DNA from 4 places in the Ruegeria sp. YTSA144 genome. Region 1 is predicted to be linked to each of the others. Evidence: riboswitches for the same ligand, from Rfam matches in the RefSeq annotation. Region 1 holds a riboswitch; each other region holds the start of a gene.
The links. Region 1 has a riboswitch for cobalamin ahead of AC2FF8_RS10905 (DUF1636 family protein). Riboswitches for the same ligand answer to the same signal wherever they lie in the genome.

Region 1 (7,880 bases):
ATCTTCGGGGATTTCGTCGCCGGTGCCGCAAAAAAATATGCCGAACATGGCTATGACATGATGTTCACCAACGCCGACGACACCTCGATTGAGGAAGCGTATCGGAGTCTTTTTCAGCGCGGCGCGGTGGACGGGGTTGTGCTGCAAGGCCCCAAAGTGAACGAACCGCGTATCGAAGTCCTGACCCGCATGGGCGTCCCATTCATCGTGCACGGACGCTCGACCGGCGTCGACGCTCAGTATGACTGGATCGACGTGAACAACAAAAGTTCGTTCCTGCGCGCCACGCGCTTTCTAATTGACCTTGGCCATCGCCGTATCGCTCTGATCAACGGTCTGGAAGATATGGACTTCGCCCAACGTCGTCGCGACGGATATCTTGAGGCGCTTGGGCAGGCCGGGCTGGCGCCCGATGCAAATCTGATGCGCAGCGCTGAAATGACAGAGGTTTACGGCCATCACGAAACGCAGAACATGTTGCGCCTGGACACCCCTCCGACTGCGATTCTGTGTTCGTCGATGATATCCGCCATCGGTGTGCGGCGCGCTCTGTCCGAAAACGGGCTTGAGATGGGTGCGGATGTATCAGTGATCGCCCATGACGACGACCTGTCCTATTTGAAGAACGGACAGGATGTTCCGATTTTCACCGCAACGCGCTCGTCCGTCCGGCAGGCGGGTGAAATGGCGGCTGACATGTTGATCCAGCGCATCAAATCTCCGAATGATCCCGTCAAAACGAGGCTGCTGGAGGCCGAGCTGGTCGTTGGTAGGTCAACCGGCCCTGCGCCCAACAGGTTGTAACCATGAAACACTCACGCGCTGATTTCCCCAAAGATTTCCTCTTTGGTGTCGCCACCTCTGCGTACCAGATTGAAGGCCACGCACAGGGCGGTGCGGGGCAGACACACTGGGATACCTTTGCGGCGTCGCCGGGCAACGTGGTGCGCGGGGAAAACGGAGACGTGGCCTGTGATCACCTGAACCGGTTCGAGCAGGATTTCGATCTGGTGCGCGAAGCCGGGTTCGACTGTTATCGCTTTTCGACCAGTTGGGCACGTGTATTGCCGGACGGGCGTGGTCAGGTCAATCAGGCAGGGCTGGATTATTATGATCGGCTGGCTGACGCCCTGCTGGAACGCGGTGTCCGCCCCTGTGTGACGCTTTATCATTGGGAACTGCCGTCGGCGCTTGCGGATCAGGGGGGATGGTGCAACCGCGATATCGCGGATTGGTTCGCGGATTATACCCAGGTCATCATGGGTCGGATCGGCGACCGGATGTTCAGTGCCGCACCGATCAACGAACCCTGGTGTGTCAGCTGGCTGAGCCATTTTGAAGGCCACCATGCACCCGGTCTGCGCGACATCCGCGCCGCGGCCCGGGCGATGCATCACGTTTTGTTGGCCCACGGGCGGGCCATTCAGGCCATGCGCGGTCTTGGCATGAGCAACCTAGGTGCCGTGTTCAACCTCGAATGGTCCGAGCCAGCAGATGGCAGCGCGGAAGCGCGGCTTGCGGCAGATCGCTACGATGCAATCTACAACCGGTTTTTCCTGGGCGGGGTTTTCAACAAAGAATATCCCCAGACAGCCTTGGAGGGGTTGGAGCCGCACCTGCCCAAAGGCTGGCAGAACGACTTTGAAACCATCGGTACACAGGTCGATTGGTGCGGGTTGAACTATTATACCCGAAAACTGATTGCCCCGGCGGACACCGCCTGGCCCAGCCTGCAAGAGGTTCCCGGACCGTTACCCAAAACGCAGATGGAATGGGAAATCGAGCCCTCTGCCCTCACCCGCTTTCTTGTCCGAACAAGGAAAGACTATACGGGCGCGCTGCCAATCTATATCACCGAAAACGGAATGGCGAGTGAGGCGCGCGTGCAGGACGATGATCGCATCGATTATCTCGACAGGCACCTTGCGGCCGTGCTGGACGCTTTGGCACAAGGTGTTCCGGTGAATGGCTATTTTGTCTGGTCGCTGCTGGACAATTACGAATGGGCCTTCGGGTACGAGAAGAGGTTTGGACTGGTGGACGTGGATTTCGAAACACTTGCGAGAACGCCCAAAGCGTCTTTCATGGCGCTGAAATCCGCCCTGTCCGAGGGTCAGAGCGTCTCTCAGCCGTTAGCGCAACCATTCGGTGCCGTGCATGAGCATTGGAATCTGGTCGCGGATATCGGGGGCACGAACACACGTCTGGGCGTCGTCACGAATGGCGAATTGGCAGATCTTCGGAAACACCCGACAGGAACATTGGAAAACCTGCTGGAGGCGCTCCATGATCTCAGGGACGAGATCGGAACCAACCCACAGGCCGTCGTCGCAGCCGGAGCCGGGCCTGTCAGGGACGGAACGATTCAGCTGACCAACGCGAACCTGGATCTCTCGGAGACAGAGTTGGCAAATGCAACAGGAGCGCAGCGCACCTTCGTCATAAATGATTTTACCGCCGCGGCATGGTCTGTGGCCGAGGTGACCCGGTCGGATGTTGCCGTCTTGCAGGGTCAGGCAACGCCGCCCGCAGGCACACGATTGGTTGTTGGCCCTGGAACCGGGCTCGGCGTTGGCGCCTTGCTTTATTCCGAAGGCAGGTATCACACAGTTTCCGGCGAAGGCGGGCATGTGGGTCTGTACCCGCGCCATCGCGACGAAGTTGTTATCTTTGAAGCGGCGCGTCGTATCGCACCGGGCTGTTTCTTTGGGGACAGCCTGGCACTGGAAGCAGAAATGTTCCTGAGCGGAACCGGCCTGCCGGTCCTGTATCAGGCGGTTGAATTGGCAGCCGGTCATGCGCGGACACAGGCGCGCTCTGCGAAAGAAATTCTGAACGATGCCCGCAGCGGCACCGATCTCATTGCCGAAAAAACGGCGCAGATTTTTACCACTCATCTGGGTGCTTTGATGGGTGATCTGGCAGTCACCTTGATGCCGGAGGGAGGCGTTTTCCTTGTGGGCGGCGTTGCCGAGAAAAACCGCTGGCTTTTCGGTGACACCTTCAAGGATGCGTTCAACGGCGGCGGCCGCTTCAGCGATTTGCGCCGTTCCCTGAACCTTTACGTGTCTGAACAGGCAGAGTTCGGGATCATCGGCGCAAACAACTTCTGCAAGAACGCGCTGCGACAGTAACCAGCCAAACCGAAATTTCTATTCCGAGAAGGACCAAGACATGATCCTGTGCTGTGGTGAAGCGCTGATAGATATGATCTCAGAACCGACCGTGTCGGGTGCACTGGGCTTTGTGCCACATACCGGTGGTGCAGTTCTGAACACAGCCGTCGCGATGGGACGTCTGGGTGTTCCGGTTGGGATGCTGACAGGTTTGTCATCGGACATGTTCGGCCAGCAATTGATCGATGCGCTGAAGGCCAGTCATGTGGACACGACACATGTGATCATCTCGGACCGTCCTACCACGCTTGCCTTTGTGCAGCTCTCGGAAGGGCACGCGACTTACAGCTTTGTTGATGAAAACACCGCGGGCCGGATGTTGCTGCCCGAAGACATGCCCGATCAGCTTCCTGCTGTCTCTGCCCTGTATCTCGGCGGAATCAGCCTTGCCTGTGAACCTTGCGCAGATGCCTATGCCGCCCTTCTGGACCGCCACGGTTCCGACCGGGCGGTGATGCTGGATCCGAATATCCGCCCGGGTTTCATCAAGGATCAAACCCGGTTCAGAGCGCGTTTGAACCGCATGATCTCACAAGCGGATATCGTCAAGGTTTCAGACGAGGACCTGGACTGGATCATTCCGGGCGCTGAATCCGAAGCCGCGAAGGCGTCTGTGCTGTTGCAGGCGGGTCCTTCCGTTGTCATCGTCACGCGTGGCAGCGACGGGGCGCACGGCTATCTGGCGGATGGTTCCGAAGTCTCGGTTCCTGTGAAGCCCGTTGAAGTGGTCGACACGATCGGCGCAGGTGACACGTTCAACGCCGGCGTCCTGACCGGTCTCAGCCGTGCAGGGCATCTGACCAAATCAGGTCTGCGCGGATTGACGGCTGAAAGCCTGCAAGCAGCCATGGAACTGGGCGCTGACGTGGCGGCCGTGACCGTTTCCCGAGCCGGGGCGGAACCCCCCTGGGCGCACGAACTTTGACCTGCGGGATAGCATGATGAAACGTTCCGAAATCAACCGTATCAAGACCCAGGCACAAGCATTCATTCAGTCCTTCGGTGCCGTGTTGCCACCCTTTGCGGATTGGTCGCCCGAGAAAATGCGCAGCCCTCTGGCGGAAACGATCCGCGGCCGCGGGTTGGGATGGGACATAACCGATTACGCACAAGGCCGTTTCGACGAACTTGGACTGTTTCTGTTCACTCTGCGCAATGGCGAGGCGAAGGATCTGAAATCCGGGCGCGGGATGCTCTATGCGGAAAAACTGTTGATCTCGAAAGACAATCAGCTTTCTCCGATGCACCGGCATATCGTCAAGGCAGAAGACATCATCAACCGGGGCGGCGGCGACCTCGTTCTGGAAATTCATGCGTCGGATCCAAACGGTGGCGTCGACCGCGACAATCCGGTGACGGTCCCAAGCGATGCCTGCCCTGTAACCTTGCAACCCGGAGAACACTTGCGGCTGAAGCCGGGGCAAAGCGTAACTTTGATGCCCGGCATCTGGCACGCTTTCTGGGCCGAGCGCGGCGATTGCCTTATTGGCGAGGTATCGACCGTGAATGACGACCGTACGGACAATGTGTTCGAAGAGCCGATCCCACGGTTTTCGAAGGTCGAGGAAGATACCGATCCGGATTTTCTTCTTGTATCAGACTATTGACACCGTTCGGTCCGGGCTGGCGCAGCAGGATCGCTGGCTCAACTGTTGCAATTCCATCCACCACCCTTTCGCCTGCCGCTTGACAAGTCTGGCATAGCCGGACTAGCTGAGCGGGATGGTTCCGTAAGGGATGAAAATGGGAACACGGTGCGGCGCTGGAATGTGCCAAGTCCGTGACTGCCCCCGCAACTGTAAGCGGAGAGCGACGCCACTTCACCACTGACCCGTATGGGTTGGGAAGGTGGGCCGAGCCTTGACCCGCAAGTCAGGAGACCTGCCATCGCATGGTAACCAACCCGGGGCGGGGCGTCCCCGAAGGAGGCTTGATGGCGCGTTTGCGTAATATCTGGGTATGTGCCCTCTGTCTGCATCTGGCAAACGACGGAGACGGCAATGACCTGCTATTCTGATCACTACGTTCTGATCTGTTCAACATGTCAGGGGACGATGCCTGCCGAGGCTGCGCAAGACGCGCTGGATGCTCAGCTGCCTGACGGTTTTGAAACCCGAATGGTGGCCTGCATGGCAGGTTGTGAACGGGCCATGACCGTCGGATTTCAGGCCGCAGGCAAAGCGCAGTACCTGTTCGGCGACATTAAGACATCACACGACCTGGATGCCCTGGTCGAATTCGCGACCCAGTTCGGCGACAGCGACGATGGCTGGACCAGCGCTTCGGACCGCCCTCCTGCCCTTTTCGCAAAGACCCTGTCGCGAATACCCGCTTTGCCAACCCGGGGGACATCATGAGCTTTCTGGTTGCCGAGGATCTGGAGTACTACGCGCTCAATGGTGATATCCTGTTGCAGGATGTATCCTTTCGTCTGGAAGAAGGATCAATTCTGGCAATCGCCGGGCCGAACGGCGCCGGTAAGACCACTCTGTTGAAACTGCTGTGCGGGATTGAACGGATTGCCTTGGGTGATGTTTGGATAGAAGGCCAAAGCCTTCGTACCCTGTCCGCCCGCCAACGCGCCCGCTCCATTGCTGTGGTCGGACAGCAGGAAATGCCCGACGGACGGATGCGCCTGCAAGACTACGTTGCGCTGGGACAAATCCCGATTCAGGGCGAACGTTCGGTGGCTCAGCACAAGGCTGATCTTGAACGGGTGCTGACGACGACCGAGCTGTCGCATTTTGCCAACAAGACGATGGGTCAACTGTCGGGCGGAGAACGTCAGCGCGCACATATCGCGCGCGCGCTGGCCCAGAATCCGTCGTTGCTGTTTCTGGACGAGCCAACCAACCATCTGGACCCCGATGCCAAGGGGCACATGCTGTCTCTGGTCGCTGATCTGGGGGTAACGGTCGTCATGATCGTCCATGATCTGGTCATGATCCCGGAATTCGCCAGCCATGTGGCGTTGATGAAAGCCACGCGTCTGACAGGGTTCGGGCCTGTTGGCGAAGTTCTGACCCCAGACCGGGTACGTGAGACATTCGGCGTGGATTATCTGTGCTTTCAGCACGAAGGCCGCATGATCCCCGCACTGGATATCCGAAAACGGAAATTGTCATAATAACAGGAGCTTACATATGATGCAGAAACTCTGGCCAGTGGTCGTCTTCGCTGGCTTGGCAGGTGGGGTGGCAGCAGAGGGCGTCACCGTGGACAATTGCGGCGAACCGCTGGCTTTTGACTCGGCGCCGGAACGTCTGGTCGTGCATGACATGAACATGACGGATATGGCCTTTGCGCTCGGCCTTCAGGACAAGATCGTGGGGCTTACCGGAATTACCGGCTGGTACAAAACAAGCCCTGATTTTGATGCTCAGCGTGGCGATATCCCAGAGCTTGCCCCCAAATACCCGACCATTGAAAACCTTGTGGCCGTCGAACCCGATCTGTTTTTTGCCGGTTGGTACTATGGCATGAAACCCGGCGGTGACGTCACGCCCGACACGCTGGAACCCTTTGGTATCAAGACCATGATCCTGTCCGAAAGCTGCGTGCATCTGGACAAGGATCGCCCCGAGGCCAGCATGAACCTGTTGTTTGATGACGTTCTGCGTCTGGGCACGGTCATGCAGGTCGAGGACAAGGCCGAGGCGCTGGTTGCCCGCTGGAAGGACCAACTGTCCGCCATCGAAGCAAAAACAGCCGATCTGGCGAAGCCCCGCGTGTTCCTGCTGGACGGGCCGGCAGATGCTCCGTTTACCGCCGGCAAGTTCGCCATTCCCGATGCAATGATCGCAGCCGCGGGTGGCGAGAACGTGACGCATGATCTGGATACCAGCTGGGGTCGCACGTCGTGGGAGGCCGTCGCCGCGGCTAACCCGGAATTTCTGGTGCTGCTCGACTATCAGGCCGGCAACGGCGCAGAGGACACTTTCCAGTTCCTCAAGGATCACCCGGTAATGTCACAAACGGACGCGGTAAAGAACGAGCGCTGGATTGGCCTGCGTTACGAGGAACTGACGCCCGGTCCGGCAAATATCGAGGCGATCGAGAAGATGGCGAAGGCGATGCACCCGGAGATCAACTGATATGGTCCAATTGGGCCGTTTGATTTTGCTGGGGGCGGTTGTTCTGACCGCCCTTTTGCTGTTGTCCATCGTCTACGGGACCACCCCAATCCCCGTGCGCGAAGTTTTTTCGGCCATCGGCCTTGGAACCGGTCTGGTGGACGGAGACATGTCGCCTTTGCACCGGATCGTCTTCGACCTTCGCCTGCCCCGCGCCCTGTTTGCCGCCGTGATTGGTGCGGGACTGGGCGTCGTTGGTGTTGTTTTGCAAACAACGACGCGAAACGATCTGGCAGATCCGTTTCTGTTCGGTCTGTCCTCTGGTGCTGCTGCTGGCGCCGTTCTGGTGATCACCGTCACGGGTGATGTATTGGGAATCTGGACGTTGCCGTTGGCGGCGTTTTGCGGCGGTCTGATCGCATCCGGCATTGTTCTGGCGCTGGTTCAGGGCTTGCGTACGAGCGCACCCGAAAAACTGATCCTTGCTGGCCTGGCGGTGTCCTTTCTGTTTTCCGCGATCACCAATTACCTGATTTTCTCTGGCGACAATCGCGCTGCGCATTCGGTGATATTCTGGATGCTTGGCGGTCTGGGACTGGCAAGATGGGAAACCTTCCCGCTTGTCCTGATC
Region 2 (7,880 bases), on a different contig from region 1:
GCCTGTACCGAGGTCGACAGCAATGATGCGCGCTTTGCGCTCACGCCGCTGCTGAACGCCGCCGGGTGGCACCAGCCCGCTGATCCCGGCAATCCGACCAGCCTGTCAAATCCCGGAACCTGGGCTGAATGGCGCAATATCACCGGGCTTGTGCCGGGCGTCACGCGGTTTGCGGATGAGCTGCAACTGCTTTATTCCGCTGAAATGCTCATCACCTCACCGGTCTTCAATCAACTGGACAATGTCTGGACAGGAAACGAGTTCGCCGCGCCATAGCGCAGCTGCCTGAAATGCGGGAAAGTGATTTGGCAGAGCACCCTTCATGAGGTTCAATGCATTCAGGAGGTCAGCCATGCAAAACCCGGAACGTTTCGAGAAATTCTATTTCGCCAAAGTCGGCATGGGCGAAGCCTGTGGCTGTGCCGAGCGGATAATCGACGTGTTCGAATTCAACCGCAAAGGCGGTGCGCAATCCAGGCAACCTGTGAAACAGGACAGGCGCAGACGCGGGTCTTTTCGGGCATGGGCGGTCAGATATGGACTGATGAGCCGTAAGCGCACATAGCCAAGGCCTGACGACGCACTGGGCTTGCTGTCGGATTCATGGCCAGGCTCAGGCGGTGTGATTGCATTTCTGAAACCACCATGTCCGGTTATCGCGGGAACAGTTCAGACCGGCACCAGCTTCCCGTCGCGAAGATCCAGTTCATCGGGTGCCAGTTCCAAGCGGAACGCCGGCGAATGACTGACAAGCAGAATCGCCTGTGGCAACGCGCGCAGGATTTCCAGCAGGCGCGCTTCGTTTTTCGTATCCAGCGCATTCGTCGGTTCGTCCAGCAACAGCACTTCGGGATCCATCGCCAGAACCGTCGCCAGTGTCACCAGCCGTTTTTCACCGCCTGACAACTTGTGTGTGATGCGGTTCTTCAGGTGTATCAGGTCCAGATCGCCCAGAACTTTGTCGACAATGGCAAGCGCTTCGTCACGGGTCTTGCCCAGATTGAGCGGCCCAAAGGCGATGTCTTCGGCGACGGTCGGGCAGAACAGCTGATCGTCCGCATCCTGAAATACAAGCCCCACCCGGCGGCGCACTTCGTGGAAATCGGCCTCTTCCACGCGTTTCTGACCAAAAACGGTGACGGTGCCAGAACTCGGGCGCTGCAACCCAAGCGTGATGCGCAGGAGCGTCGATTTTCCCGCACCGTTCGGACCAGTCAGAGACAGGCGCTGCCCGGCATTCAGGCTCAGGCTGGCCCCGTCCAGAACGGGTGGCTGGCCGGGGTAGGAAAAACAGATGTCTTCTAGCGCGATCAGTGTCATGCGAATTCCAGAATGATCAGACCCAGGCAGAGACCGCTGAAACCAGCCGCAAACACAATGTCCGCGCGGGTCAGGGCAAATTCCTGAAGCAACGGCATACGCCCGGAAAACCCCCGGCACTTCATCGCGGCCAGGATGCGTTCCGATCTTTCGATCGCGCGCACAAGCATCATGCCCACAAGGTAGCCAAAGCTGCGATATGTGTGCCAGTTTGTTGCTGGCCGAAAACCGCGCACCTTCATGGCGGCGCGCAAGCGCAGATACTCTTCCCGCAACACCTCGATATACCGGATCGTGAACATCAGCAGGTAAACCAGCTTTTCCGGGCACCGCAGACGATGCAAGGCGTGACCCAGAGTGACTGGCTCCATCGTGCCGACCAAAACCATCAGGGACAGGATCACGGCATTGGCGGTCAAAGCAATCTCGACCGCTTTCCAGAAACCCTGCCAGCTTGCGGGGAATCCCCAAAGCGTGAACATCGGGGCTCCGGGCATCGAAAAGGGCAGCAGGACCAGCATGAACAGGATGAACCCATCCATCATGGCCATTCGCTTCAACGTCTTTCGCCACGGCAGACGGGAAACTATCAGAAGCGAAAGCGACACTGTCAGCGCCACGCAAAGCGCGCCGAGGGATGACAGCGCCACGGTCACGACAGCAAAAGCAACCGCCATGACGATACGCATCCGGGGATCCAGCTGGCTGATCAGACCGTCCGGCCCGTCACCGGCTTCGGCCAGTGTTTTTTCTTGGTGCCCCAGAACGTGTGCCATCAGGACGCCAGCTTGCGGCGGGCCGCCATGTAAAAGCCCAGACCGAACAGACCAACGATGTACCCGATCCCGCCAAGGATGGTTTGCAGGTCATTCTGTTCGCGATAGGCCGCAATCTCGCGCCTGAGCGGGCGCAATTCATCACGCACGGCTTTGGCGATAACCTGCTGTTCTTCGACGCTGAGAGAAGCCGCCGAACCGCTGGCCGGTGTCAAAGCAGCCGAAGACGAGTCTCCGGTTTCTGCCACGGCAACACCCAGAACCCGCGCGACATCTTCGGCAGACATCGTGACTTCGGCCACATGCCCGGCGCCAAGGTCAGCAAAGAAGGTGTGCGCCACGGCCGAGGTCGGCGTGTAGACAAAGAAACCGTCCGCATCCGTGACCGATCGACCCAGCTCGGCCCCGTCCGGGCCGGTGACAATGACCTCGGTCCCGCTTGCCATATCACCGTTGGAAAAGCCGATCTCGCCCTCGATCACGTCTCCCGACTCGAAAACGCCGGCTATGACCTTGTGCGCCAGGGCAGGCACGGGCGCACAGCACACAGCCAGTATGACAACCAGATGCTTCATGTGGTTGCTCCTCTGAAAAACAGTTCGGGCTTGACCTTGCGCGCCAACAAGACGGCGAACCCGGTCATAATCGCCTCGATGGCCATGACTGGAATATGGGCGAAGAAAACAAGCTTGGCAGCGGGCAGGAACTCATCCCCCGACAGCGCCAGGGAAATCGCGACCATGCCGGTTGTCGCCGCAATTGCAAATGCGCCGCCGACACCGCCCCAAATCGCACCATGCAAAGGTGTCCCGCGCGCGATCAGACGACCGAACAGCATTCCGGCCACCACCGCGGGCAGGGCGATATTGACGGTGTTGATCCCCAGCACCGTCAACCCGCCAAAGCCGAAGAAGACCGCCTGTAGCAAAAGCCCGACGAACAAAGCCGGGAATGCGGCCCAACCAAGCAGCAGCCCGGCCATACCGTTGAGGATCAAATGGACCGACGACGGACCAATGGGTACGTGGATCAACGATGCTACGAAGAAACTGGCTGACAGCACACCGGCAGTGGGGATGCGATCAAGATCCAGAGACCTGAGACCCATGGCGATCCCACCCGCGGCCGCTATGGCGCCGCCAACAACAACCGGGTTGGAAAGGGCTCCGTCGACGATGTGCATTCGGGGTTACTCCAGATCCCAGGCGCGAATCCAGATCACCGCATCCTGGCTGAGTTCTTTGCCCTCATGTTCGGTTGCCGGACCGGATCCAAGTGCTGCGAAACCCCAGTAGCCGGCTTTTGGAACGCCGAACGAAAAATACCCGTTGTCGTCAGATATGGCGACCACCGCACCACCCGGCATAGGGGACACTTTCGGTGCAGAAGCGGCCGCGCTGTCCATGTCGGGTTCGGCGGCCATGTATTCGATCTCGATCTCGGCCCCCGCAACCGGCTGACCATCAGCCAGCACACGGCCCGTGAAGGTTGAACCCGCGATGATGTTGGTCGGCTTGTTCAGCGGGACAATCTCGGTCGGCAGACCCACGGGATTCATCCAGTCGGTCGGTAATTCGTTGCGGTTCAGGAAGGCTTTGGTGAGCTGTTGGATATAGATGTCTTCGGATTCCTCATAGTAAGGCTGAGGAACCGTCACCAGCACATAGTCACCCGACCGTTTGACCGGGACACTGCCTTTGAACGCCGCGCCCTCGTTTTGCCCGCCGGTGAACCGGATAGGTTCCAGCGTATCCAGCAAATCGGTCTTTTCACCGTTGTGGATCACATAGAATTCCTGCGGCTTTTCCAGATCCATGACATGGCCGTTTTCGAACGGATGCCAGAAAATCAGCTTGACCGGCACATCACCCGGTTTCTCGATCATGGTGTCGGTGGTGTATTCCAAAAGGAAATGCGCATTTGCCATGGCAGGAAGTGCCATCACGGCAGCGGCTGCACTGAGCAGCGTTTTCATGAACAGTCGTCCTTGTCCCGTCGCGCCAATCCCGGCGCGAAATTCGTTTTGACCACAGGACATTCGACGCCAAATTACCCTTTCAGGCATCCTGGTCCGACGCACATCCCGTCGCCGATTAGGAGTGCCCGTTAGAGGGCACATGTCCGGCAGGTATCCTGACTTGCGGGTCAAAGCGTTGGACTGGCCTTCCCGGGCAAACCCCAGTGGCGTTTCAGCCCTGCTCGCCGCTTACAGTTGCGGGTGCAGTTGCGGAATTGGGCCTGAGCCCGCACCGCATTCCCTATTGATTCCAGAGCAAGCCCCGGAACCGGACATGCCGAGCGGCTTGCCAGACAACTCAGCCCTCGGTCAACGAAAATGTGCCGTGGCCGTCGAAAAAATGCTGAATTCGGCAATTTTGGGCGGGTAAATCGACTTCGTGAAAAATCCAAGGCAGCAGGATGATTTCATGCCTAAGCTTCTGAAAGATACCTTTCCGACAATGGCAGGCTTGCCGCGCCCAGTGAGCGTGCTTCCGGGCCCACGGTCCCTTCCAGCACCACGGGGCGCTCAAGACCGGTCAGGTTCAGCTTGGACAGTTTGTCTTCGACCATTTCAACCAAACGCGCCTTGATTTCCTGCGGCATCCAGCCGTCAATCTTCACGCATTCGAAATCTATCAGGCTACAGGATGAGACAATCGCATGGGCAATCCCGCTCGCCGTCTGTTTCAACCAGTTTTCCAGTTGAACATTTGGCACATCCCAACGTTCGGTCGTTTCCCATAAAGACAGCGAGGTCGCCCCTGCTGTCGTGATCGCACGCTCGAGCACATAAAGGCTGGCCACGTCGATAAGCGGCCTGACACCGCCCGTACCATCCGGCACAGGCAGGGGGCCGATCGCCCCCGAGTTTCCACGCCCCGAAAAGATCGCGCCATTGAGAACCACACCGCCGCCAATGAAAAACCCGATATAGAAGTACAGAAAATCCCTTGGTCCATCGGCCGGACCGAATACCAGTTCCGCACCACAAGCCGCCGTTGCGTCATTTTGCAGAAAAACCGGCATATCGAGGCGACCAGCCAGGTCAGCCTTCAGGTCTGATACGCGCCACGGGTCCATTTCTTCCTGAGGAACCTGAAGGGCCTGGGCCCAGTCCCACAGGTAGAACGGCATGGCAATTCCAAGACCCGCAATCCTGCCTTTGGCCTCGGGCGACATGGATGACATCATTTTGCCCAGACTCTGCGTGGAAAACTCCAAAGTGGCTTTCGGCGTTGGATAGTCATAGGTTCGCCGCTTGCGTTGCCGCACGTTTCCCACAAAGTCAGTCAAAACCAGCTCGGTACTGCGGCGCCCGACCTTGAGCCCAAAGAAAAACGCACCATCCGGGTTGAGACGCATGGGAACGGAAGGTTGCCCGACTTTCCCACGGACCGGTTCACCGCGCAAAAGCAACCCATCTTTTTCCAATTGACGCATGATGACGGAAACCGTTTGTGCCGACAGTCCGGTCATGCGCGCGAGTTCGGACTTCGCAAGGGCCTGATGACGTCGGACAAGCGACAACACCAGCCGTTCGTTGCGGGCCCGCATGCCGCTTTGATTGGTTCCGCGCACCACTGACCCCTGTGAACCAATCGAATTTTTCCGTGATGATTTTTCCGGCACGACCACCCCTTTCCTGCTGAAGAATGGGAAAGCCCGCCCGCCCTGTCAATAATAATTAAGAGTGATTTATTTATTGACTCAAATTTCGATTCTTGTGATTGTTTCTTATGGGATCAGGATTTTTGCCTGATCGCCCTCGTGCCCTACTCGGCATAGGAAAAACTGGGAGGATAATCGATGAAACTTGCAAAACTTGCGGGTGCAGCTGCGCTCGGGGTTACTGCCATGGCTGGCAGTGCAATGGCGGACGGTGAAACCGTTTGCCTGATCACCAAGACAGACACCAACCCGTTCTTTGTCAAAATGAAGGAAGGCGCGACAGCGAAGGCGGAAGAGCTGGGAATGACGCTCAAAGCCTTTGCAGGCAAAGTTGACGGCGACCATGAAACGCAGGTGCAAGCCATTGAGACCTGCATTCTGGACGGCGCCAAGGGCATTCTGCTGACGGCTTCGGACACTTCATCCATCGTTCCGGCCGTGAAGCAGGCGCGGGATGCAGGGGTTCTGGTTATTGCTCTGGATACGCCGCTGGAACCCATTGACTCGGCCGACGCGACGTTTGCCACGGACAATTTCCTGGCCGGGCTGCTGATTGGACAATGGGCAAAAGCCACGCTGGGCGACGCGGCCAACGACGCCAAAATCGCGACACTGGATCTTGCCGTCAGCCAGCCGACAGTGGATGTGCTGCGCAATCAGGGTTTCCTGCAAGGCTTCGGTATCGATCTGGCGGACCCGAACGTGATCGGCGATGAAGATGACCCCCGTCTGGTCGGAAGTGATGTCACCGCCGGCAACGAAGAAGGTGGTCGCCGCGCGATGGAAAACCTTCTGGCCAAGGATCCGACGATCAACGTTGTTCACACCATCAACGAACCTGCGGCAGCAGGCGCCTACGAGGCGCTGAAAGCCATCGGGCGCGAAAATGACGTGCTCATCGTTTCCGTGGACGGAGGCTGCCCGGGCGTCCAAAACGTTGCCGACGGTGTAATCGGCGCGACGTCACAGCAATACCCGCTGTTGATGGCATCGCTGGGGGTTGAGGCCGTCAAGAAATGGGCGGACGAAGGCGTGAAACCAGAAAACACACCCGGCAAGGATTTCTTTGACACCGGCGTGGCGCTTGTAACGGACAAGCCTGCCGAAGGCGTCGAGTCGATCTCGGTCAAAGAAGGCATGGACCTCTGCTGGGGATGACCTGACCACCCGGAGGGCCGCAGAGGGCGGCCTTCCGCTTTTCAAACCACCCATTCGCCCGAAAACTTGCTAAAGTCGTCAGTGACCTGACGCTTTGGGGGAACATTCATGTCCGATACTTCACGACGATCAGACGACTTCGAAGCCGCTGCGAAAGGCAGCCCGGAACAGGTTGCCGAATTTGACGATCACCACCGCGGGTTTGTCGGAACGGTTCAGCATTTTCTGCATGTGAACCCCTCTCTGGTGCCGCTGATCGTTCTTGTCGCTGCCATCGTCATTTTCGGTGTCTTGTTGGGCTCCAAGTTTTTCTCGCCATTTGCGCTGACCCTGATTTTGCAGCAGGTCCAGATCGTCGGGATCGTGGCGGCGGCGCAAAGCCTCGTCATCTTGACCGCCGGTATCGACCTCAGCGTCGGGGCAATCATGGTGATGTCGTCGGTTGTCATGGGACAGTTCACCTTCCGATATGGGCTGCCGCCATCGGTCGCGATCATTTGCGGCCTTTTCGTTGGCACAGCAATCGGCGCGGTGAACGGTTATCTTGTCAGCCGCATCAAACTGCCACCGTTCATCGTGACGCTTGGCATGTGGCAAATCGTTCTCGCGGCAAATTTCCTTTATTCTCAGAACGAAACGATCCGGTCACAGGAGATCGAGGAACATGCCAGCATCCTGCAACTGTTCGGTGCCAAGTTCAACGTCGGCGGGGCAGTATTCACCGTCGGCGTGATCTTCATGCTGGTGCTTATCCTCGTTCTTTCCTATGCGCTTCGTCATACCGCCTGGGGAAGGCATGTCTATGCGGTCGGTGATGATCCGGAAGCTGCCGAGCTGTCCGGTGTCAATGTGCATCGCACGCTGATGTCGGTTTACATGCTGTCCGGGCTGATCTGCGCCTTCGCGGGTTGGGCTCTGATTGGTCGGATCGGGTCCGTGTCTCCGACCTCTGGCCAG
Region 3 (7,880 bases), on a different contig from region 1:
CACCATTGTTTGTATGGCGGCGGTAGATCGTGGGTGTCTTCGTATAAGTAGAGAGTTTCAGCGGCAATGGGCGAGGAGAAAGCAGCAACAATTGCAACAAACGCTAAGTGTTTCATCGTGTTTGATAATCCGTCAAATTAACAGAAAGCAACTCATCCAATAACTATACCGCTGTCAAGGTGGGTACCGCGATATTTGAGCGAGCGCTGTGCGCTGTGCAGGCGACGACTGACGCAAAAGCCGCGCGAACAAAAAGAACCAGGAAATAGAACTACAGTTCCTTTCGCGCCCGCAGCGCCGCTGTAATCGTTCCGTCATCCAGATAATCCAGCTCGCCCCCAATCGGCACGCCCTGCGCCAGCGAAGTCAGGCGCACCTGTCCTTCCAACTGATCGGCGATGTAATGCGCGGTGGTCTGGCCGTCGACTGTCGCGTTCAGCGCCAATATGACCTCGGTGATACCCTCGGCTGTCACCCGATCCCTGAGGCGGGGAATGCGCAGTTCGTCCGGCCCGACCCCATCCAGCGCCGACAGCGTGCCGCCCAGAACGTGGTAGCGGCCTTTGAAGACCCCGGCGCGCTCCATCGCCCACAGATCGGCCACGTCTTCGACCACGCACAGCTCGCCGGTTGCGCGGGCCTCATCGTTGCAGATATCGCAGATATCGGTGGTGCCCACGTTGCCGCAATTCAGGCATTCGCGGGCGGTGATCGCGACCTGCTGCATGGCATCAGACAGGGGCGTCAGCAGCAGGGCACGTTTGCGGATCAGGTGCAGAACGGCGCGGCGGGCCGAGCGGGGGCCGAGGCCGGGCAGCTTGGCCATCAGGTCGATCAGGTTGTCGATGTCGCTGTTCGAACTCATGGCCAATCCTGTCTTGCGCCGGAGGGAGCCTCCGGCGGGAGTATTTTGGAAAAGATGAAGCTCAGAACGGCAGTTTGATGTCTGCGGGCAAGCCCATGCTTTCGGTCAGCTTGGCCATTTCTTCCTGCGAACGTTCGGCTGCCTTGGTCTGGGCATCCTTGATGGCGGCCAGGATCAGGTCTTCGACCACTTCCTTGTCATCGCCGTTGAAGATGGATGGGTCGATATCCAGACCTTTGAGTTCACCCTTGGCTGTCGCCGTTGCCTTGACAAGGCCTGCACCGGATTCGCCGACAACCATCATGTTGTTCAGCTCTTCCTGCATCTCGGTCATCTTGGTTTGCAGGTCCTGCGCGGATTTCATCATCTTGGCCATGTCGCCCAGACCGCCAAGCCCGCCGAGTCCTTTCAGCATAGTATTCTCCTGTGTCTCCGTTTGCGCTCTAGATACGGGCAGCAGCCACATGGCACAAGGGTTCTCCCGCCGGTGGGTGGCTCAACCGTTACGGCCGGCATGTTGACCGGCGCAGGCGCCAGCAGGAACCTACCGCCCATCTGCGACGCCAGATTTGCCAGCAGGCCCGACAAGCGCAGATCGTCCTTGGCGCGCATTTGGTCTGCAACCGAGAGTGATTGAATGGGGCACAGAAACTCGGGGCGGGGTTCGAATGGCCAGGGAGCACCCGGATCAGAGTTGTCACGGGTCACCTTCCGCTGGCCGATGTCGCAACAAACGATCTGAGACATGCAGGCAGAGGGGATATGCGCACAAGTCCCTGCCTCGCATCAAGGGTGGATGTGTTCGATTGAAACCGGGGGGAAGGGCGGCGCGGGGTCAATCTTCCTCGAACGGGTCCCACTCGTCTTCAACCTCGGGAAGCGCTTCGGTCTCGACCTTGGCGGCGCGTTGTTCCGGCGTTTCGATATTGGTGATTCTCGCCTTGGGGAATTGCGCCAGCACAGCCTGAACCAAAGGGTGTTGTTCAGCCTCGGACTTCAGTGCCAGCTCGGCTTCGTCCCGTATTTCTGCAATTGTGGGGGCTTCTCCGTCCGAGACGATCGAGACAGCCCACCGGTTTCCTGTCCAGCGTTGCAAGGCAGAGCCCAGCCGTGGAGCCAGATCCGCCGGTGCCTGGGCGGCGGGTGTGAATTCGATTCGCCCGGGTTGATAGGAGACGAGGCGCACGCCGTTTTCCACCTCGACCAGCAGCTTCACGTCGCGATTGGTCCGGATCAGTTCGACCACGTGGTCGAAGGTCGGGTACCGCGCGAGGGCCGTTTGGGTATCCTGCGCCAAGGCTGCAACCGGCGCACCACCGGCACCGCGAGAGGGCGATGCGAAGGCAGGCGGATGGGCCGCGCCAGCCGGCGCCGGACCGGCGTCCGGTCGGGAAATCGAAACGCCGCCATTGGGCCCGCCCGGCGGCAGTGGCGGGGTATCCTGCAATCGCTTGATCAGTTCTTCGGGACTGGGCAAATCAGCCACATGAGTCAGGCGGATAACGGCCATTTCAGCGGCCATCATGGCGTTGGGGGCAGCCGAGACTTCCTCGAGCGCCTTCAGCAGCATTTGCCACATCCGGGTCAGGACCCGCATCGGCAGAGCCTCGGCCATCTGTTGGCCCCGGGTCCGTTCGTCCGGAGAAACCGTCGGGTCCTGCGCCGCGTCAGGCGTGATCTTCACGACGGACACCCAATGCGTGATCTCGGCCAGATCGCGCAGCACCGCCAGCGGGTCCGCGCCTTCGGCGTATTGGCCGCTCAACTCGGTAAGTGCACCGGCGGCATCGCCGCGCAGGATCATATCCATAAGGTCCAGAACCCGGCCACGGTCTGCCAGTCCAAGCATTGCACGGACCTGATCGGCGGTCGTCTCGCCAGCCCCGTGCGAAATCGCCTGATCCAGCAACGAGGTCGCATCCCGGGCCGATCCTTCCGCTGCTCGGGTGATCAGCGCCAGCGCGTCTTCGGCGATCTGGGCGTTTTCCGATTCGGCGATCTTGCGCAGCAGGCCAATCATGTCTTCGGGCTCGATCCGGCGCAGGTCGAAGCGCTGGCAGCGGGACAGCACAGTGACAGGCACTTTGCGGATTTCAGTGGTCGCGAAGATGAACTTCACATGCGCGGGCGGTTCTTCCAACGTCTTGAGCAGCGCGTTGAAGGCGCTGGTCGAGAGCATGTGGACCTCGTCGATGATATAAATCTTGTAACGCGCGCTGGCGGCGCGATAGCGCACGCTGTCGATGATCTCGCGGATATCGTTGACGCCTGTGCGGCTGGCGGCGTCCATCTCCATCACGTCGACATGGCGGCCTTCCATGATGGCGACACAATGTTCGCACTGACCGCAGGGTTCGGTTGTGGGGCCGCCGGTTCCGTCCGGACCGATGCAATTCATGCCCTTAGCGATGATCCTCGCGGTCGTGGTTTTGCCGGTGCCACGAATGCCAGTCATGATGAAGGCCTGCGCGATCCGATCGGCCGCGAACGCGTTTTTCAGGGTGCGCACCATGGCATCCTGACCCACCAGATCGGCAAAGGTTTCCGGGCGATATTTGCGGGCGAGAACCTGATAGGCGGGGCTGGAGCTGTCTGTCATGTCTTCTCGTTGGGATTCGGGGCTTGGGCACAGCGTAGTGGCCACCGTTGCCCGCGTCCACAGCGTGGTGTGATGATTTTTGTTTTAGAAACGAGTCGCTTTCGCACTAAACTGCGTTAGCAGATTTAATGACTCATTTTTGTAAAGAGTTCTTTGGGGAGGACACGTTTCATGTCGCAGTTGGTGATCTACGCCCTGCAAGTCGGTGGCGGAACGCTTGCACTGACCTCGATGCCCGGACGTGGCGGGGATTATTTCAGCGATCTGGATATGATCGCAGGCTGGCAGCCGGGGCTTGTTGTATCGATGACAACGGATGTCGAGATGCTTCAGGATGGGGCGAAGGATTTCGGCAGCGACATTCAAAGCCGCGCCAGCAGATGGGTTCACCTGCCGATCGAAGATTTCGGAGCGCCGACACAAGCGATTGATGACGCGTGGCCGTCCGTCAGCGCCGCAGCCCGACACGCGCTGTCAGGAGGAGGTCGCGTTTTGGTGCATTGCCGTGGGGGCTGTGGCAGGTCAGGTATGGTTGTTCTGCGGCTGATGATTGAATGCGGCGAACGCGCGGACACAGCGCTGGAACGATTGCGGGCGGTGCGCCCCTGCGCCGTCGAAACGGATGCGCAACTGGCCTGGGCCTCGCAGCGTGCGCAGGCACAGGTCAGTCTGGACTCAGATTGAAATCTGCGCGGGCGCGCAAACAGGTTTTCGCGGCCGGATCGTGGAAACTTCGATCATCGCGCAGGGTGGGGTTTGCACGACGCCGGATGGCATCGCACTGACCGTGTTTCCGAAGACCAATTCGGCATAGAGGTTCAGGGGCTCAATTGCTGCTTCGGGCTGCGTGCCGCAAAAGACACGAAGGCTGTCTGATTGCGCCCTGAAAACTGCGTGACATCCGTCGGTGCAATGTGACAGCTCGCTGCTGCCCTCAATCTCGAAATCATCACTTGTGGCCGAGGTCGCCTGGGTCATGGCTTCGGATATCGAGCGCGCCAGCCGCGCCAAAGCGGGGCAGGTTTTGCCCGTCCGCTGACATACTGTTGCACTGAATTCATGCGTTTTTGTCTTCCAGATCATCCTGCGCCCTCCGCGCGTGGTGGACAGGATATTTGGGACAGGTGGGACAGCGTGATGCCGTCAGGACCTGCCCGGACACCCCGTCCGAGTTTCGGTTTCGTTTCCGATGGCAGGTCTCCTGACTTGCGGGTCATCGCTTTGCCGACCTTCCCAGCCTTTCGGGCCAGTGGTGTTTTGGCATCGCTTACCGCTTACAGTTGCGGGGGCAGTCGCGGATTTGGTTGTTGCCTGCATGACCAGACATTACCGCACCGTGTTCCCTTTTCATCCCGACCCCTTGTGGAGGCCGGAAACCATCACACAACCGCTAGCGTTTGAGTACGCATCGAGTCAAGCCGATCTTTTGGCCGGACGCTTGGTCATGCTGGATACGATGTAGGTTCATGCATAATGTCGAGGGTGTCGAGGTTCGGAAACCGGATTTACCAAGCGAAAAGCCAGAGATCATGTTGGATACAGAGCAAACGGTATTGACCGAGGAGTTTCGCTTTCCTTCCGGGCAGAAAACACTGTCCGCCCGATTGTATAGCCCGCTGACTTCGCCCGAAATCGTCGTTGTGCTGAACAGTGCAACGGGTGTGCCGCGTGATTATTACCGTCATTTCGCACGATGGCTTGCCGCTGAGAAGGGTATGGCCTGCCTGACCTATGACTATCGGGATTATGGGCATTCCTTGACCGGCCGCCTGAAAGATTCGCGTGCGACCATGGCGGATTGGGCCTTGATCGACATGCCCGCGGCACGGGCGGAAATGCGTCGGCGATACCCGAATGCGAAACACTGGACCATCGGCCATTCCGTCGGCGCGATGTTGGGGCCTGTGCAACCGGATATCGATCTGATTGACCGGATGATCTGTGTGTGTTCGGGGCTTGTGACCCTAAGCGACCATCCGTGGCCCTATCGGGGTTTGGCGGGGTTGTTCTGGTACGGCCATGCTCCGCTTTTGGCCCGAGCCCTTGGCTACCTTCCCGGAAAGGCGATCGGGTTTGGCTCGGACCTGCCGGCATCGGTCTATTGGCAGTGGCGCAAATGGTGTACCGCGCCTTTGAATTATGTGCCTGAAATCGGGCATGAGTTACCTGCGGCGCAGTGGAAGGATTCTGGAACGCCCGTGGATTTGTTCACCTTCGAGGACGACCAGATGGTGCCGCCGGAAGCGGTTTGGCGGCTTGCGGAACTATACGGCCCCGATGCCAACCGTCACCTGCTGAGCCCCGCCGATTTCGGGTTGCCTGAGGTTGGACATATCGGAGCATTTGCCCGGCGCAACGCAGCGGTTTGGCCGCGACTGATCGCCTGACCAGACGCGGCGCAGGACGGGCCGGGCACCGTCCTGCCATCACCGGTTGCGAAGCTTCTTTTCCTTCATGACGCCACGGACCATCTTGCCGAACGCTTTGTCCCGCGCCCGGGACTGCGCGACAGTTTCTGAGTTGCGCTGATCTTCGCGCCGAAGCTTGCGCCACCGGTCCAATCGAGCCGGGTCAAGCGTGCCGTGGCTGATCGCCTTTTGCACGGCACATCCGGGCTCGGAGCTGTGCTGGCAATCCGAAAAACGGCAGTCCCGGCTCAACGCGGCAAGGTCCGAGAAAACGTCGTCGATCCCGTCCTGAGCGTCCATCAGGCGCAACGCGCGCATACCGGGTGTATCGATCAACCAGCCGCCGTTGCGCATCCGGTGCAGTGCCCGAGCGGTCGTCGTGTGCCGGCCCCGCGCGTCATCCTCGCGAATGTCCGAGGTGGCGAGAACCTGACCGGTCATGGTATTGGCAAGCGTCGTCTTGCCAACGCCCGACGAGCCAACCAGCGCTCCGGTCTGGCTTTTGGGGCACCAGGACAGAACCTTTTCAACCTCTGCCGGGTCCAGCGCGTTGATCGCCAGAACCGTCAGGAACGGGTCCAATGATTGTACCTGTCCCGTGAAACTTTCAGGGTCCGCCGATTTGTCGGCCTTCGTCAGAACGACGACCGGGTAACACCCGGCCTGATGCGCAAGCGCCAGATATCGTTCCAGCCGGGGCAGATTGAAATCGGCATTGCAGGAACTGACGATGATCAGCACATCGACATTGGCTGCGATCAGTTGCGTCGCGGCACCTGTTCCGGCGGCGCGCCGGTGCAGCAGGCTGCGCCGGTCGAGCAAATGGCGCACGCGTTTGTCGTCGTCGGTGAGAACCCAGTCGCCAACGGCATAGGTGCCGGTTGATTGATCGAGGGTCAGCAACGGGACTTCACCATCCGGGTTCAGCCCGATCAGGCGGTCCCGATGAACGGAAGTGATGCGAAAAGGTGTGCAGGAAGGATAAGCCGCGTGTTGCGCAGCAAAGTGAGAGGACCATCCCAGGTCCGAAAGTGTAAGAAACATTGGCCTGCCTGTCGTCAGATACAGCACTCCCGACGGATGGCAATCGCTCATCCCCGGGTCATGTGTTCAGGCAGTCAGTTGATACCGTGAGGTCAGAACCGTGCTGCCCGAAGGATCTTTGCTACAATCATAAAGCCCTCCTGCGGCCAAGGTTCATTAAGGTTCATAAAGTGAGAGGTTGGACATCGACCCAAGCGGGGCTCGTTGTGGCTGCTTCCTTCCGGACCTGACCAGGTTGGCGAGGCGCTCGCCCGCGCCAACCTCTCGATTCTGGATATAGGGAAGGCTTCGGCAAAAGACAACCCGTCAGAGCGTCAGGCGAATGCGCGCAAAACCCTGTTCGTCAGGTTCCAGAATCTTGGGGGCGAACCTGTTCAATTCGTCGACATATTTCAAAGCACCGGGCCCTGTCCGAAGAATGGTCTTCATCCCCGATTTCGGCATCAGCGAGAACGGATAAGGTTGCCGGGCCAATGGGTCGGGTGGCAGGCGGTGCGTCATGTAATCCCGCAAAATGTCCCGGATATCCAGCGGGGGAAGATCTATGGCAGGGGTCGATGACACATGCGGGAAATGTCCGCCTCCGCTTGCGCGATAATTATCGAGCGCAACGACAAATGTCTGATCCGGCCGCACGGCTTGGCCCGCGCAAGTCAGATGATGCACTCGCCTGTGGCCGGGATGGATCATTTGCCCCCCGACATCGTAACGCGCCGGTTGCGACGGGTCGATCTGATAGGACAGGCCAAAGATGACATCGAAATTGTATCCCGCCCGATCCCGGTCGAACAGTTCTGCCTCGGCATCGGGGAATTGTTGGTTGAATGCACTGGCTGACATCTCCAACCATTCCAGCAGCTGCGCGCCCGTGATCTGAACCGCGCGCAACTCGTTGGGAAAGACATGCAGGTCCGCCACGTGACGCAGACAGATTTCACCGGGCGGCACGTCCGTGTAGTGTCTG
Region 4 (7,880 bases), on a different contig from region 1:
CCACGCGCGCTTGCGGCCCGCGATACGCGCGGCCTGATCAAGCTGGTGGCGGACAAACAAAGCAAGAAACTGCTTGGTGCCCATATCATCGCGCCCGAAGGATCAGACACAATCCAGACCGCTGCGATGGCTCTGAAAATGGGTATGACCTACGACGACTTGGGTGACATGATCTTTCCATACCTCACGACGGTCGAGGGCCTGAAACTGGCCGCGCAGACATTTGAGAAAGACGTTGGCAAGCTGTCCTGCTGCGCGGGCTGACAGCCGCTTTTGCTCGCAGCTCTAATCTTGTTCGGGCAACCGCAAAAGACCCTTGGGCAAGTCGTGTGCTGCGGGCTTTCACATTTCCGGATCGTCTGTTGTCCGGGTCGTGTTTCAACCCCTTCCGTTTGCTCTGCTTCGACCATGTGAGGACTGCACCTCTCATGCCAGGTTCGGGGGCTGCCTCATGCAAATTGGCAAACGCCTCCATCTGACCGGTTCGTCAAACAAGGTCCTTACCATTACTCAAGCCGCCATTCCTTGAGAAATATAATGTCCCCAGATGAGCGAAAAACGAAACTTCATGACAAGCGGGGAAGGATGAACTAGGAATCTAACAAAGAAAAAGTTCTGGACGTATTGTGGAACACATTGCCTTTACCTTCGAGATGGGGGTCGTTTGCACCCTTCTGGCTTTCACCGTTTTCTTGTTCGTTTCCGAGATCATCAGGATCGACCTTTCCGCCATATTGGTTCTGGTTCTCATAGGTTTGCTCAGCTACGCGCCCGGGCTGGGAAATCTGGCGGATGTCACCCTTCTGTTCGACGGCTTCGCATCCAATGCCGTAATCTCGATCATAGCGGTCATGATCGTCGGGGCTGGTCTGGACAAGACGGGGATCATGAACAAGGTGGCTGCCGTCATCCTCAAATACGGCGGCAAATCGGAAGGCAGGGTCGTTCCAATCATCTCCGGAACCGTTGGCGTCATTTCCTCGTTCATGCAGAATGTCGGCGCCGCTGCTCTGTTTCTTCCCGTTGTCAGCCGAATATCTTCACGGTCAGGTATACCGCTGTCGCGCCTGCTGATGCCGATGGGATTCTGCGCCATTCTGGGCGGCACAATGACGATGGTCGGGTCGTCTCCTCTTATCCTGCTGAACGATCTGATCCTGACGGCTAATGACAGTCTGCCGACCTCTCAGAAAATGGAGCCCTTCGGCCTGTTTTCGGTCACGCCGATCGGTGCGGTTCTGATCCTGACCGGAATTGGTTACTTTCTGCTGTTGGGACGCTGGGTTTTGCCCGAGGCTGAAGAGCCTGACAATACGGGTACCGGACAAGGGACACAGGAATACCTGCAAAGGGTCTATGGCCTCAAAGCCGATGTGTTCGAAGTCGTGGTGCCCGAGGACAGCCCCCTGGTCGGCGAGATTCTGGCCGACATCAACCACGAAAACCACCTGTACATCATTTCCACCTTCTATCGCGGCAAAACCTCGATGGTTCAGGTTTTGACAGCGGAAATTGCAGCGCCGTGTCGGCTGGCCATCGTCGGCCGCCGTTGGGAGGTCGAGAAATTCGCCGAGAAATACGGGCTGACCGTTCTTCCCGACTTGGACGTTTTCGTCGAAGAGTTCGCCCCAACCAATGCAGGCGTGGCCGAGGTGGTCATCACGCCCGACAGCAAGCTGATCGGCAAATGCCCCCGCGAGCTTTTGTTCCGCAAGACCTACGGGATGTCGCTGCTGGCCATTCACCGCGGCGAAGAGACGCTGAGCCATGTCGAGACCGAGGATCACGAATCCACTCAGATCGGGCTCGAAAAGTTCCAGGCCGGTGACATGCTCGTGGCGCATACCAGATGGGACAACCTGATGCGGATCAAACGAGATCCGGATTTCGTCGTTGTGACAACGGACTTTCCACAGGACGAGCTGAGGCCGCAAAAAGTCGGCTGGGCCCTGGCATTTTTCGCCATTTCGCTGTCGTTGATCCTGTTCACGGATGTCCGGCTTTCACTCTGTCTTCTTACCGGCGCGGTGGGCATGATGTTGACCCGTGTGCTCAGCGTGGATGAGGCATACCGCGCGGTCGGCTGGAACACCGTATTCCTGCTCGCCTGCCTTATACCGTTGGGACAAGCCGTACAGAACACAGGCACCGCTGCGTGGATCGCCCAGCAGATCATGATAATTCTGGACGGCTGGCCGATCTGGTCGCTGCAAACCGGCATCGCCATTCTGGCGACGGCCTTTTCTTTGGTCATGTCAAATGTGGGGGCCACGGTTCTGCTGGTGCCTCTGGCGGTATCGATTGCGATAGCGGCTGGCGGGAATCCGGCCGTCTTTGCCCTGACCGTCGCCATTTCAACATCGAACAGCTTCATCATCCCAACCCATCAGGTAAATGCCTTGATCATGGGGCCGGCAGGATACAAGGTGATGGATTTCGTGCGGTCCGGAGGGATCATGACTGTGCTGTTTCTGGTCGTCTCGCTGCTCATGATCAACGTCATTTATTAGCGCGAGAGGATCCGGGGTATTCGGTGGTCTTTTCCCATCATCGGGACAGGTTCCCTTGAGCCACCCGCTCACCACAGTGTACGACCCTAGCAGAGATACCGTTGGTCTCTGGGCCCATCTCAGGCTGAACCCCGCACGACATGCCGCCCATCGACGCCCACAGGTCGCTTTCTACTCCTTTGCATCATTGTTGCGCGCGACTCGCTTGACAAGCAGGCCAGCGGTGCCGCATGTCCCTTTCGTTGGTGTCGGTGACAGCCGATGAAAAGGGAATGCGTCAACGGTCATGCCGCCAAACGCAGCCGCCCCCGCGACCGTGAACGGAGAGGATGCCCAATGCCACTGGCCCAAAGGCCGGGAAGGCGGGACATCCGACAGAGGCCCGCCTCTGGCATCCGCAAGCCGGGAGACCTGCCAACAACCGAAGTTGAAACCGGGCGGGGTGTTCCGGTGTCGGGTCCGTGACCAATCGTGGCCCGCATGAAACCCCGTCCCCCGCGAAGAGGATTTGGGGGGATGAGAGACATGACCGAGACCACACCAGTCGAGCTGCTGGTCTGTACCACCTGCCGTCGCGGCCTGCCTGTCGAAGATGACGCGCAACGCCCGGGCGCTTTGTTGCACAAGGCCCTGGAACAGGCGGACCTGCCCGACGGTGTCACCCTGAAAGCCGTTGAATGCCTGTCAAACTGCGATCAAGGCTGTTCGATCGTATTGCGCGGCGGGCCGGGCCGTTGGACCTTCGTGTACGAAAACCTGAGCGAAACAGATCATGTCGACGTCATTGTCGACGGTGCGACCAAGTATCTGGCCACTGAAGATGGCTTGGTGAAATGGCGCGAACGCCCCGAACATTTTCGCAAGAACTGTGCCTCGCGCATTCCCCCGATTGGAGCCTGACATGTCGAACCTCGAAAAACTCCCCGTCACAGTGATCACCGGCTTTCTCGGCTCGGGCAAAACCACTTTGGTGCGTCACCTGATGCAGAACCCGCAGGGCAAGCGCCTTGCTGTCGTGGTCAACGAGTTCGGCGATGTGGGCGTCGATGGCGACATCCTGAAATCCTGCGCCATCCCGGATTGCCCGGCGGAAAACATCATGGAACTGGCCAATGGCTGCATCTGCTGCACCGTGGCAGATGATTTCATTCCCACCATCGAGGCCCTGATGGCGCTGGAGCCGCGACCGGATCACATCCTGATCGAAACCTCGGGACTGGCGCTTCCCAAACCGTTGCTCAAGGCGTTCGACTGGCCCGATATCCGTTCCAAGATCACCGTGGACGGCGTTATTGCTCTGGCCGATGCCGAGGCCGTGGCCGCCGGTCGTTTCGCACCCAATGTCGAAGCGGTGGATGCCCAGCGCATGGCCGATGACTCGATCGACCACGAAACGCCCCTGTCCGAAGTGTTCGAGGATCAGATCTCGTGCGCCGACATCATCCTGCTGACCAAGCCCGACCTCGCCGGCCCCGAAGGCGTGGCGAAGGCGCGCGAGATCATCGCCGCCGAGGCGCCGCGCCCGCTGCCCGTGGTCGAAGTGGCCGAAGGTGCCGTGGACGTTCGCGTCGTGTTGGGTCTGGAAGCCGCCGCCGAGGATGACATGGACGCCCGGCCCTCGCATCACGACGGCCACCATGATCACGAGCATGACGATTTCGAAAGCATCATCGTCGAGTTGCCCGAGCAAGCCGATCCGACCCAACTGGTGGCCAATATCGAGCGTCTGGCGAATGAGCTGAACATCCTGCGGGTCAAAGGGTATGCTGCCGTTCAGGGCAAACCCATGCGCCTGCTGGTTCAGGCGGTCGGTGCACGGGTACGGCACCAATATGACCGTCCGTGGGAACCCGGCGAAGAACGCCGTTCGCGTCTGGTCGTCATCGCCGAGCATGACGATATCAAAGAGGCGGAAATCCGCGAAATCCTCGTGGGTGTGCGTGAGGCTGCCGAGTAAGACCCATGCACGTCGTCTTCCGCGAAAGCCACGGGCTCGAGGAAACCGAGACCCCGACCGATCTGGGCCAGAGCCCGGCGGATCTGGTGGTGCTGTCCTTTTCGGACAGCGACCTGGGTGCGTTCGCGGCGGGCTGGCATCGTGGTGGCGGGCCCGAGGGGCGGATGCCCTCGTTGCGGCTGGCCAACCTGACGGCGCTGAAACACCCCCTGTCGGTCGATACCTATGTCGAACAGACGTTAGAGGGCGCCAAGGGCATTCTGATCCGTCTGATCGGCGGGGTGCCCTACTGGTCCTACGGGTTGCAGCAGGTGCTGGCGCTGGCGCAGGCCAAAGGCATCGCGCTGGCGGTGCTACCCGCCGACGGGCGCGAGGACACGCGGCTGGACGACTATTCCACCCTGCCCGTTTCCACCCTGCGGCGGCTGGCGCATCTGTGCGATACCGGCGGCGAGGTCGCGGCACAGGCGGCGCTGGCGCAGATGGCTTTGGCGGCGGGGCTTTATGCCGGGCCGGTGATGGGCGCCAAGACCTTGCCCGAATGTGGCGCGTGGTGTCCGGATCGCGGCGTAATCCCGGTGGAAACCGCGTTCGAAGGTAACGCCAAACGCATCCTCGTCACCTTCTACCGCGCTTACCTGACCTCGGCGGACACCGCCCCGATCGCGGCCCTGATCCGCAGCCTGCGCGCTCGTGGGTTCGAGGCGGTGGGCCTGTTTGCCCCGTCGCTCAAGGCGCCTGTAGCCGCCGACTGGTTGCGGGACCAGGTTGTTGCGCTGAACCCATCCGCCATTGTCAATGCCACTTCATTTTCGGGCAAAGGCGCGTCGGGAACATCGCCTCTGGACGCGGCAGGAGTGCCGGTGTTTCAGGTCGCTCTCGCCACCTCGCGCCGCAAAGCCTGGGCCGAGGCGGAACGCGGGCTGTCCCCCGCCGATCTGGCCATGCATGTGGTACTGCCCGAGGTCGATGGGCGGATTTCGGCGGGAATCGCGTCTTTCAAGGAACCAGGCAAACGTGATCCGCATCTGGAATACGCGCGCTTTGCACATCGGCCCGAACCGGACCGGATCGAAGCGATCATCGACCGTGTATCGGGCTGGCTTGCACTGAATGACAAACCCAAGGCAGATCAGATTCCCGCGCTGATCCTGTCCACCTATCCCGGCAAAGACTGGCAGATGGCGCATGCGGTTGGCCTTGACGCGCTGGCTTCGGCCGAGGCGATGCTGTCGGATCTTGATGAAGAAGGCTATGACATCGCGACTGGCGAACCGATTGCCGACACTCTTCTGGACGCCCGGATTTCGTGGTCGCTCGGGGATTATCTGAATGCGCTTGCGGAATTGCCCGAGACCCTGCGCACCGATCTGCACACCGTATGGGGCGCGCCCCAAGATGATCCGGCCTGTGCCGATGGGGCCTTCCATTTCACCGCAATGCGACGCGGCAAGGCGCTGGTCGCGCAGCAACCCGAACGCGGCACGCCCGAGTTGCGGGATGACGACTATCATGACCTCTCGCGCACCCCGCGCCACGGGTATGTCGCCTTCTATTTGTGGCTGCGCAAAGGGTTGGGTGCGGATGCGCTGATCCATATCGGCGCACATGGAACGCTGGAATGGTTGCCCGGAAAATCGGTCGCCTTGTCTGCCGCTTGCTGGCCCGAGGCGCTGATCGGCGATCTGCCGGTGATATACCCGTTTATAGTGAACGACCCGGGCGAGGCCGCGCAAGCCAAGCGCCGGATCGGAGCCGTCACGCTGGGCCACATCCCACCGCCGATGAAGGACAGCGGCACGCCGGATCGGATGGTGCGGCTTGAATCGCTGCTGGACGAGTTTTCCAACGCCGACGGGCTTGACCCCAAACGCCGTGACCGCTTGCAGGAAGATATCCGTGGTGAAGCGCAGGCCATTGGCTTGGAAAGCGATCTCGGCCTTGATCAGGCAACCTGCACCGCCGAAGCGATCACCCGCATCGACCGCTTTGTCTGTGACATCAAGGAAAGCCAGTTTGGCGACGGGCTGCACATCTTCGGGCGCGTGCCCGAGGTGACGGGCAATTTCGATCCGGCCCCGTCAGCCCATGCCGAACGCGACGCGCTGATCAAAGCGCTCGAAGGCAAACGGATCGATGCCGGGCCTTCGGGTTCACCCTATCGTGGTCGGTCAGATGTTCTGCCCACCGGGCGGAACCTTTACACCACCGATCCGCGGTCGGTCCCGACCCGTGCGGCCTATGCCCAAGGCGTGAAACTGGCCGAGGAACTGGTGCGACGCCATCTTCAGGAAGAAGGCGATTACCCAAAAGGGCTGATCGTCGATCTGTGGGGGTCAGCCACCATGCGCACGGCCGGCGAGGAATTTGCCATGGCCTTGCACCTGCTGGGCGTCAAACCCGTATGGGACAAAGGGTCCGAGCGGGTTTCCGGCATCGAGGTTCTGCCGATCACTGACCTGAGCCGCCCGCGCCTGGACGTGACCTTGCGGGTCTCGGGCCTGTTCCGGGATGTATTCCCGACGCTGTCCGCTTTGTTTGGCCAAGCGGTTCGCGCATTGGCCGCGCGCGATGAAGCGACGGACTGGAACCCCTATGCCGGGCAGGAGCCGGCAGCGCGTGTCTATGGACCTGCGCCCGGAAGCTATGGCGTCAACATGACCGAGCTTTCCGAGGTGTATACCGACGAGGCCCGTGCACAGGCCGGCGAGGCGTGGCTTGAGGCCAGTTCCTTTGCATTGGAAGGCGAACACATCGCGCAGGACAAGGACGGCATCACCCAACGCGTTGCAAATGCAGACAGTTTTGTCCACTTGCAGGACCTGACCGAAACCGATCTTCTTCTGGCCAACGATTATGCCACACACGAGGCGGGTTTTGCCGCCGCCAAGAAGATCGCCGGCGGAACCGCGCAGCTTTACCATCTGGACAACACCAACCCCGAAAATCCGCGTGCCCGTACTTTGCGCGAAGAAATCAGCCGTGTCGTCCACGCCCGGGCCGCAAATCCCGACTGGATCGCCGGGATGCAACGCCATGGTTTCCGGGGGGCGGCTGAAATCGCGGCAACGCTGGATCATATGGCCTCATTCGCGCATCTGTCCGGCACGGTCGCACCGCATCTTTTTGACCTCTACCATGATGCCACGCTGGGCAACGAAGAGGTGGACGCGTTCCTGCAAGAGGCCAATCCCAAAGCTCATCAAGCCATGCAGGACCGGTTCCGCGCGCTGCTTGAGGCCGGGCTTTGGAACACGCGCCGGAATTCCATCCGGGCTGATCTGGAGGTATTGAGATGAGTGCTCCGATTGTTCAGGGCTGGTGCCCGGGCGCCCATCGACCAATGATGTCCGGTGACGGTCTGGTCGTCAGGGTCAGGCCCCGGCTGGCGCGTCTGGACGCCGATCAGGCTC

Region 2: another riboswitch for cobalamin. It lies ahead of AC2FF8_RS20015 (DUF4198 domain-containing protein); the one in region 1 lies ahead of AC2FF8_RS10905 (DUF1636 family protein).
Region 3: another riboswitch for cobalamin. It lies ahead of AC2FF8_RS19405 (hypothetical protein); the one in region 1 lies ahead of AC2FF8_RS10905 (DUF1636 family protein).
Region 4: another riboswitch for cobalamin. It lies ahead of AC2FF8_RS18410 (DUF1636 family protein); the one in region 1 lies ahead of AC2FF8_RS10905 (DUF1636 family protein).

Annotation. Positions count from the first base shown of each region.
Region 1 covers NZ_JBXWNA010000004.1:81,904-89,783, reverse strand. Annotated here, with positions in the region: gene AC2FF8_RS10930 (LacI family DNA-binding transcriptional regulator) at 1-804, shown strand, start outside; partial or broken gene AC2FF8_RS10925 (GH1 family beta-glucosidase) at 807-2,108, shown strand; gene AC2FF8_RS10920 (glucokinase) at 2,085-3,134, shown strand; gene AC2FF8_RS10915 (carbohydrate kinase family protein) at 3,175-4,101, shown strand; gene AC2FF8_RS10910 (D-lyxose/D-mannose family sugar isomerase) at 4,118-4,783, shown strand; cobalamin riboswitch at 4,883-5,079, shown strand; gene AC2FF8_RS10905 (DUF1636 family protein) at 5,177-5,533, shown strand; gene AC2FF8_RS10900 (ABC transporter ATP-binding protein) at 5,530-6,303, shown strand; gene AC2FF8_RS10895 (ABC transporter substrate-binding protein) at 6,320-7,270, shown strand; gene AC2FF8_RS10890 (FecCD family ABC transporter permease) at 7,272-7,880, shown strand, end outside.
Region 2 covers NZ_JBXWNA010000017.1:10,816-18,695, forward strand. Annotated here, with positions in the region: gene AC2FF8_RS19985 (hypothetical protein) at 1-276, shown strand, start outside; gene AC2FF8_RS19990 (hypothetical protein) at 353-565, shown strand; gene AC2FF8_RS19995 (energy-coupling factor ABC transporter ATP-binding protein) at 670-1,320, opposite strand; gene cbiQ (cobalt ECF transporter T component CbiQ) at 1,317-2,096, opposite strand; gene AC2FF8_RS20005 (NikL family nickel/cobalt ECF transporter subunit) at 2,096-2,671, opposite strand; gene cbiM (cobalt transporter CbiM) at 2,668-3,279, opposite strand; gene AC2FF8_RS20015 (DUF4198 domain-containing protein) at 3,286-4,071, opposite strand; cobalamin riboswitch at 4,203-4,401, opposite strand; gene AC2FF8_RS20020 (ROK family transcriptional regulator) at 4,527-5,651, opposite strand; gene AC2FF8_RS20025 (sugar ABC transporter substrate-binding protein) at 5,904-6,923, shown strand; gene AC2FF8_RS20030 (ABC transporter permease) at 7,032-7,880, shown strand, end outside.
Region 3 covers NZ_JBXWNA010000014.1:47,424-55,303, reverse strand. Annotated here, with positions in the region: gene AC2FF8_RS19430 (hypothetical protein) at 1-116, opposite strand, end outside; gene recR (recombination mediator RecR) at 272-865, opposite strand; gene AC2FF8_RS19420 (YbaB/EbfC family nucleoid-associated protein) at 927-1,280, opposite strand; gene AC2FF8_RS19415 (DNA polymerase III subunit gamma/tau) at 1,701-3,464, opposite strand; gene AC2FF8_RS19410 (protein-tyrosine phosphatase family protein) at 3,636-4,148, shown strand; gene AC2FF8_RS19405 (hypothetical protein) at 4,140-4,547, opposite strand; cobalamin riboswitch at 4,639-4,860, opposite strand; gene AC2FF8_RS19400 (alpha/beta hydrolase family protein) at 4,931-5,851, shown strand; gene rsgA (ribosome small subunit-dependent GTPase A) at 5,891-6,916, opposite strand; RNA gene ffs (signal recognition particle sRNA small type) at 7,085-7,183, opposite strand; gene AC2FF8_RS19385 (bifunctional 2',3'-cyclic-nucleotide 2'-phosphodiesterase/3'-nucleotidase) at 7,223-7,880, opposite strand, start outside.
Region 4 covers NZ_JBXWNA010000011.1:61,891-69,770, reverse strand. Annotated here, with positions in the region: gene merA (mercury(II) reductase) at 1-264, shown strand, start outside; gene AC2FF8_RS18415 (SLC13 family permease) at 654-2,510, shown strand; cobalamin riboswitch at 2,737-2,943, shown strand; gene AC2FF8_RS18410 (DUF1636 family protein) at 3,036-3,410, shown strand; gene cobW (cobalamin biosynthesis protein CobW) at 3,412-4,467, shown strand; gene cobN (cobaltochelatase subunit CobN) at 4,473-7,766, shown strand; gene AC2FF8_RS18395 (ferredoxin-like domain-containing protein) at 7,763-7,880, shown strand, end outside.